3 regions of the Micromonospora sp. NPDC051227 genome follow, and region 3 is predicted to be linked to each of the others. Evidence: riboswitches for the same ligand, from Rfam matches in the RefSeq annotation. Region 3 holds a riboswitch; each other region holds the start of a gene.
What was found. A riboswitch is a leader RNA that binds a small molecule or an ion and turns the genes downstream of it on or off. The one in region 3 is predicted to bind cobalamin.
Positions count from the first base shown of each region.

Region 1: another riboswitch for cobalamin. It lies ahead of bluB (5,6-dimethylbenzimidazole synthase); the one in region 3 lies ahead of cobN (cobaltochelatase subunit CobN).
Region 2: another riboswitch for cobalamin. It lies ahead of ACIA47_RS31245 (ribonucleoside-diphosphate reductase subunit alpha); the one in region 3 lies ahead of cobN (cobaltochelatase subunit CobN).

Region 1 is NZ_JBITET010000009.1:129,802-132,061, forward strand. It holds gene ACIA47_RS22195 (alpha/beta hydrolase) at 192-893, shown strand; cobalamin riboswitch at 941-1,141, shown strand; gene bluB (5,6-dimethylbenzimidazole synthase) at 1,172-1,801, shown strand; gene ACIA47_RS22205 (bifunctional 5,10-methylenetetrahydrofolate dehydrogenase/5,10-methenyltetrahydrofolate cyclohydrolase) at 1,966-2,260, shown strand, end outside.
Region 2 is NZ_JBITET010000021.1:56,584-58,843, reverse strand. It holds gene ACIA47_RS31250 (enolase C-terminal domain-like protein) at 1-432, opposite strand, end outside; cobalamin riboswitch at 862-1,079, shown strand; gene ACIA47_RS31245 (ribonucleoside-diphosphate reductase subunit alpha) at 1,270-2,260, shown strand, end outside.
Region 3 is NZ_JBITET010000001.1:174,295-176,554, reverse strand. It holds partial or broken gene ACIA47_RS00895 (MFS transporter) at 1-62, opposite strand, end outside; cobalamin riboswitch at 798-927, shown strand; gene cobN (cobaltochelatase subunit CobN) at 1,208-2,260, shown strand, end outside.

The DNA.
Region 1 (2,260 bases), on a different contig from region 3:
GTCACGGCAACACCGTCGCCACCGGGCCTGTGGCTCGGCTCATAGTCGACCGCACCGTGCTACCCGAAAGTAGCGGCATATATTTCCGCTGTCGCCGGTCGAGATGAGTGCCGCGCGCCGTAGTAATACGCGACGGCGTGGGCGGCGAACTCCAGATCCGACCATTTAATCGATGCGGGCAGGACACTATCTTGAAAAGCATTCCGTCGCTTCTTCTCGTGCACGGCGCCTGGCACGGCCCCTGGGTCTGGCAGTCGCTCATCGAGCAGTTCCCGGATATTGACATCCACACCGTCGCGCTACCCAGTAGCGGCGACGACCCCACTGCCCTCGGGGACCTCTACGACGACGCGGCAGTGGTCAAGGCCGCCGTCGCCGCCATCGAAGGCCCGGTCGTGGTCGTCGCCCACTCCTACGGTGGCAGCCCGGTCACGGAGGCGCTCACTGCCGCGGACAACGTACGCCGCATTGTCTATCTCGCTGCTTTCCAGCCGGACGTCGGCGATTCGGTCTTCTCCACCGCCGGTGGCGTTGCTCCGCCCTGGTGGAAGGTGCACGAGCGGACGGATCTGAAGGGCAAGGGTCACATCGAGCCATCGCAGCCCCGAGAGGTCTTCTACGGCGACGTCGATCCGGAAATCGCGGAACAGGCCGTTGCGCGACTCGGACTCCAGTCATGGGCCTCGACGCAGCAGCCGCTGACCGGGGCAGCGTGGCGCACCATTCCCAGCACCTACGTCATTTGTGCAGCCGACAACGCTCTTCCGCCCTTCGCGCAGGAACTCATGGCCAAGCGGGCCGAGCGGGTGTTGCGGATGGACTCCTCGCACTCGCCATTCCTTTCTCGGCCCGCCGAGCTGGCCGCGCTGATCCGGGCGGAACTTTCCGCCTGAATTCACGGCAGGATTCGTCCCAGGTTCGTCGGCCGCTATGGTGGGCGGTGGAACAAACGTTGCGAGGTGCCCCGCGCGAGTGGGGAGAATCGGGAAGCCGGTGTGAGTCCGGCACGGGCCCGCCGCGGTGACCGGGGAGTTGCCACCCAGGCGTACCAGACGCAGCCACTGACCCTGCGGGGTTGGGAAGGCGGGTGACCAGCGTAGATCCGGGAGTCCGAAGACCGGCCTCGCGTCATCGACCCCCGTCAGGGGCACGAGCGCAGCGGGAGCCTGCCTTGGACACCGGACTCTACGAGACCATCCACCGCCGCCGGGACGTACGTGCCCAGTTCACCGGGGCACCGATCCCCGACGACACGTTGAACCGGATCCTCAAGGCGGCGCACGCCGCGCCGAGCGTCGGCCTCTCCCAGCCCTGGGACTTCATCCTGGTCCGCGATCCCGAGCTGCGGCGGGAGTTCCACCGGCACGTGCAGCGGGAACGGGACACCTTCGCGGCCACTCTCGAGGGTGCGGCGGCGGAACGCTTCGCCCGGATCAAGATCGATGGCGTACGAGAGTCGACGATGTCAGTCGTGGTCACGTACGACCCGGAGCGGGGCGGACCGGCCGTGCTCGGTCGGCACGCGATCGCCGACGCCGGCCTCTACTCGGTCTGTCTGGCGATCCAGAACCTGTGGCTGGCCGCGACCGCCGAGCAGCTCGGGGTCGGTTGGGTTTCGTTCTACCGGGAGCCGTTCCTGCGCGACCTGCTCGGCATCCCGGCCACCGTCCGCCCGGTGGCGTGGCTCTGCCTCGGCCCGGTCACCCATTTGGAGCAGACACCGGACCTGGAGCGGCACGGCTGGCGCCAGCGACGTCCGGTGTCGTCGGTGATCCACCACGATCGTTGGACGACCGAGTGACCGGGTAGCTGGAGCGGTGCCTCCGCCTCGACCCCGAGCTGGGCAGTCGCCCTGGTGATGCGGCATTATCGAAGCACCGGCGACTGGCGGCACGGGGATGGTGGAACCATCGGGGAGCCTCTCGCGGGCGTCGACCGCCTGGGCGCCCGCGTCGAGGAACCGTCATGACCACGACCAGCCCAACCGTCGAGAACCACACCCCGTCGGGCGCGGCCCGACTCCTGCCGGGTGCACCCGTCGCCGAAGCCGTCCTGGCCGAGACCGCCGACGCAGCCGCCCGCCTCCGCAGCCGCGGCATCACACCGAGCCTCGCCACCATCCTCGTCGGCGACGACGACGCCAGCGCCGGCTACATCTCCATCAAGCAGCGTCAGGCCGCCGCGCTCGGGTTCGCCTCCCCGCACGCGCACCTGCCCGCCACCGCCACCCAGGCCGAGCTGCACCAGGCCATTGCCCGAT
Region 2 (2,260 bases), on a different contig from region 3:
GGACATGTCGACGAGCAGCCGCCACAGCGGCTTGTCGGCGACCCGGGCGACCAGGTCCCACGACGCGTTCAGCACGGCCGCCAGGGAGAGGTGGACGACGCCCTTCTCCGGACCGAGCCAGCGCAGTTGCGAGTCGGAGGTGAGGAGGCGGTAGACCGCGCCCATGTCCGCTGCCATCGTCGCCACGTCCAGGCCCACGAGGCGCTGTGCCTGGTGGACCGCCGCCGCCGCGACGATGTCGTTGCCTCGGCCGATGGTGAAGGTCAGGCCGTGCCCCGCGAGTGGCGCGCCCACGCCGTCGACGCCGTCGGTGTGCAGGACGACGTAGGCCGCCGAGTAGTCGCCGTCCTTGTTCATGGCGTCTGACCCGTCAGCGGTCAGGGAGGTGGGGAAGCGGACGTCTTCGACGGTGACGGCGGTGATCTGCGGCATGCGCTCCTCGCCCGGCTAGGCTAAAGATCAGATGATCACTGGGAGTATACGGAGGGCCGCTCCGGCACGTCAACGATGTCGATCATCGCAGGCCCGCAGACATATGATGTTTGCCCGCCGCGTTGATCCGCCTTGCCGCCCATCGGGCCGGTTGGTGGGCGAAGGTGACGGGAGTGGCGGTCCGTGGAGATTGGACGTTCCATCCCACCACGGCGCATTGGCGGCGACGCATGAGTACGGCTTGCGCCACCCTGGCCTCGATACGTCAAATCTCTGTCGACTGTCGACACCGGCGCGGAGTGCCCGTCTCCGGTGCCCGGCGTCGATCGGCGTGGCATGGCCGGCCGGGGTGGTGACGGTGGTCACCGAGTCGGCGCCGACACGCCCGAGAACGACATGTGGGGTGTGACAACGGCTGCGTCCCTATATATGGTGTCGAGCGCAGCTGGTTCGGCCGCTCATCCGGCGCGGTCGAGGCAACAGGGAACCCGGTGGAAATCCGGGACTGTCCCGCAGCGGTGAGTGGGAACGACCGCCGTCAACAGCACTGGGCCACCAACCGGCCTGGGAAGCGACGGCCAGTAGGAGACCGGCGAATCCGGTCGTGCCCGCGAGTCCGAAGACCTGCCAGCGCGCCGCGTACCCGCACCGGGTGGGCGGCGGTCCGAAGCCGCGTGGGACGGCTGACGCCCCCTGACCCACGCCGGGCTGGCGTGGCGTCCGTCGGTGTCTGCCTCCTCGCGTCCGGGCCACCAGGTCTCGAACTCCGAGGAGCGAGTGGTGACAGTCACCGAGGTAGTCCCGGCCAGCGGCGACGCGACAGTGCGGCGCACGCCGATGCAGGTCCGCAAGCGCGACGGCGGCACCGAACCCGTGGACGTGAACAAGATCGTCCGAGCGGTCGAGCGATGGGCCGACGACCTGACCGACGTCGACCCGATGCGGGTGGCCACCCGCACCATCAGCGGCCTCTACGACGGCGCGACCACAGCCGAGCTGGACCGGCTGTCCATCCAGACCGCCGCCGAGATGATCGGTGAGGAGCCGCAGTACTCGCGCCTCGCCGCGCGGCTGCTGGCCGGCTACGTCGACAAGGAGGCGCGTCGACAGGGCATCACCTCGTTCAGCGCGGCGATCCGGGTCGGCCACGCCGAGGGCCTGATCGGTGACGACACCGCCGCGTTCGTCGCCGCGCACGCCGCGACGCTCGACCACGCCATCGACCCGGACGGCGACCGCCGGTTCGAGTACTTCGGCCTGCGCACCGTGTACGACCGCTACCTGCTGCGCCACCCCACCAGCCGACTGGTGCTGGAGACCCCGCAGTACTGGCTGCTGCGGGTGGCCTGCGGCCTGTCCCGGACGGCCGACGAGGCGGTCGACTTCTACCGGCTGATGTCCAGCCTGGCCTACCTGCCCAGCTCACCGACCTTGTTCAACTCCGGGACCCGGCACACCCAGATGTCCTCCTGCTACCTGGTCGACTCCCCGCTCGACGAGCTGGACTCGATCTACCAGCGGTACGCCCAGGTCGCCAACCTGTCCAAGTTCGCCGGTGGCATCGGCATCGCGTACTCCCGGGTCCGCTCCCGGGGCGCGCTGATCCGGGGCACGAACGGGCAGTCCAACGGGATCGTGCCGTGGCTGCGCACGCTGGACGCGAGCGTCGCCGCGGTGAACCAGGGTGGCCGGCGCAAGGGCGCGGCCTGCGTCTACCTGGAGCCGTGGCACCCGGACATCGAGGAGTTCCTGCAACTGCGGGACAACACCGGCGAGGACGCCCGGCGCACCCACAACCTCAACCTGGCCAACTGGATCCCGGACGAGT
Region 3 (2,260 bases):
TCGTCCACGTCGGCGAGGGTCCGGGTCGGCGGCAGGATGGCGAAGTCTTCCCAGGACGTCATCGCGCGTGCGCGGGCTTGAAAGCTCGGGCGGAGGCGGGGATCGGCGCGTACCTGCTCTTGCAGGTAGCGGTGGCTCCACGGCCGGGTGGCCTCCGGGCGCAGCAGCGACACCGCTGCCTCGGGTCCGACGATCTCCAGGTCGGGTCAGGCGCAGGCGCCCCACACGTGGTCCCAGTGATGGTGGATGTAGACCAGCCGGCGGGCTCCGGAAGCCCGGTGGCGGCCAGTGCGGCCTGGATCTCGCGGGCGTGCGCGGGGCTCTGCCCGGCGTCGATCATCACACTGCCGCGTTCGTCGGCGACGACGGCGACGCCGGCCTGGTCCGCCTCCGGGTCGGGATCGCCCGGACAGAGCCAGACCCGGCCCGCCAGGTGGTGGAACTGCGGGGCGACCATGGTGATCGACCTTCGAGATTGATCGCGGCCACTGGTGTGGCGTCCGCCGATCCCAGGTGAGAGTGTCGGCCGGCGCCGCCCCGCCCGATGATCGGTGCAGGTCAGAGTGCCTTCGGTCATCCTTTGCTCTGTTTACCTATAAGCGCCGGTGACCCTCCGTGCCCGGTGCACATAGGTAAGCAGAGCAAAGGACGTCGCACATTGATCTGGGGCATTGCGCCGCGCGGCGTCGCGCCACCGCAATCGCTGAAGCTCGATGGGTGCTGTCCGTCTGGCGGGACCGGACCGGCGTTGACCGGCGGCGCGGCGGTGTGGCAGCATTCGCGGCCTGACGGCAGTGAAGGAAGTCGGTGCGAATCCGACGCGGTCCCGCCACTGTCACCGGGGAGCGATCCCCCCTCGTGAGTCACGGCCGTGTGTCTGCGGTTGGAAGGCCGGGGGAGAGCGTCGATCCGGAAGCCAGGATACTTCGGCCGTCGGGACGTACCCCAGGGCGTGGACACCCGAGGAGGACCCGATGACGCACGGCGTCTCATTCATCGACGATTATCGTCGTATTGCGCTCCAGGCAGTGCATTCCAAGGACACCGGCCACCGGCACCGCTGAGCTGATCGCCCGGCGCTGACCGGCCCCGACATCTGCGTCGGCGCGCCGTTAGCTCGGGCTGTCGTACCGGCTGACGCCGTACCCACCCCGCATCGCCCCGGTCGCCCCGTGAGGGCCCAGGGCGTCACTTTCCGGAGCCTGCCGTGCGCATCCTGCTGCTGTCCACCGCCGACACCGACCTGCTGGCCGCCCGCGCCAGCGGCGCCGACTACCGGTTGGCCAACCCCGCCCGGGTCACCGTCGAGGAGGTGCCCGCCCTGCTCGACGGGGTTGCCCTCGTCGTCGTACGCCTGCTCGGCGGTCGGCAGGCGTGGCCGGACGGCCTCGCCGCGGTGCTCGCCACCGGCGTGCCGACGGTCGTGCTCGGCGGTGAGGCGGTGCCCGACGCGGAGCTGATGGCCATCTCCACAGTGCCGTCCGGGGTCGTCACCCAGTCGCTGGCCTACCTGGTGGAGGGTGGGCCGGACAACCTCGGGCAGTTGGCCCGGTTCCTGTCCGACACGGTGCTGCTCACCGGCGAGGGGTTCGCCCCGCCCGCCCTCACCCCGGCGTACGGCGTGCACGGCGAACACTCCGCCGACCCGGACCGGCCCACAGTGGGGATCGTCTTCTACCGGGCGCACGCGTTGGCCGGCAACACCGGTTTCGTCGACGTGCTCGCGGACGCGGTCCACCAGGCCGGAGGCAACCCGCTGCCGATCTTCTGCGGCTCGCTGCGCGGGCTGACCGCGGGTGCCGGCCCCCTCGGGCTCTTCGCCCGCTGTGACGCGCTGCTGGTCACGGTGCTCGCGGCCGGCGGTGCGGTCGCCGCGGACGCCTCCGGTGGCGGCGACGAGGACGCCTGGGACGTCGGCGCCCTGGCCGCCCTGGACGTGCCGGTCATCCAGGCGCTCTGCCTCACCAGCACCCGCGCGCAGTGGGCCGGCAGCGACGCCGGGCTGTCCCCGTTGGACGCCGCCATGCAGGTGGCCATCCCCGAGTTCGACGGCCGGATCGTCACAGTGCCGTTCTCGTTCAAGCAGATCGACGCCGACGGGCTCTCGGTCTACGCCGCCGACCCCGAGCGGGCCGCCCGGGTCGCCGGGATCGCGATGCGCCACGCCCGGCTGCGGTACGTGCCGCACGCCGACAAGCGGATCGCCGTCGTGCTCAGCTCGTACCCCACCAAGCACTCCCGGGTCGGCAACGCCGTCGGG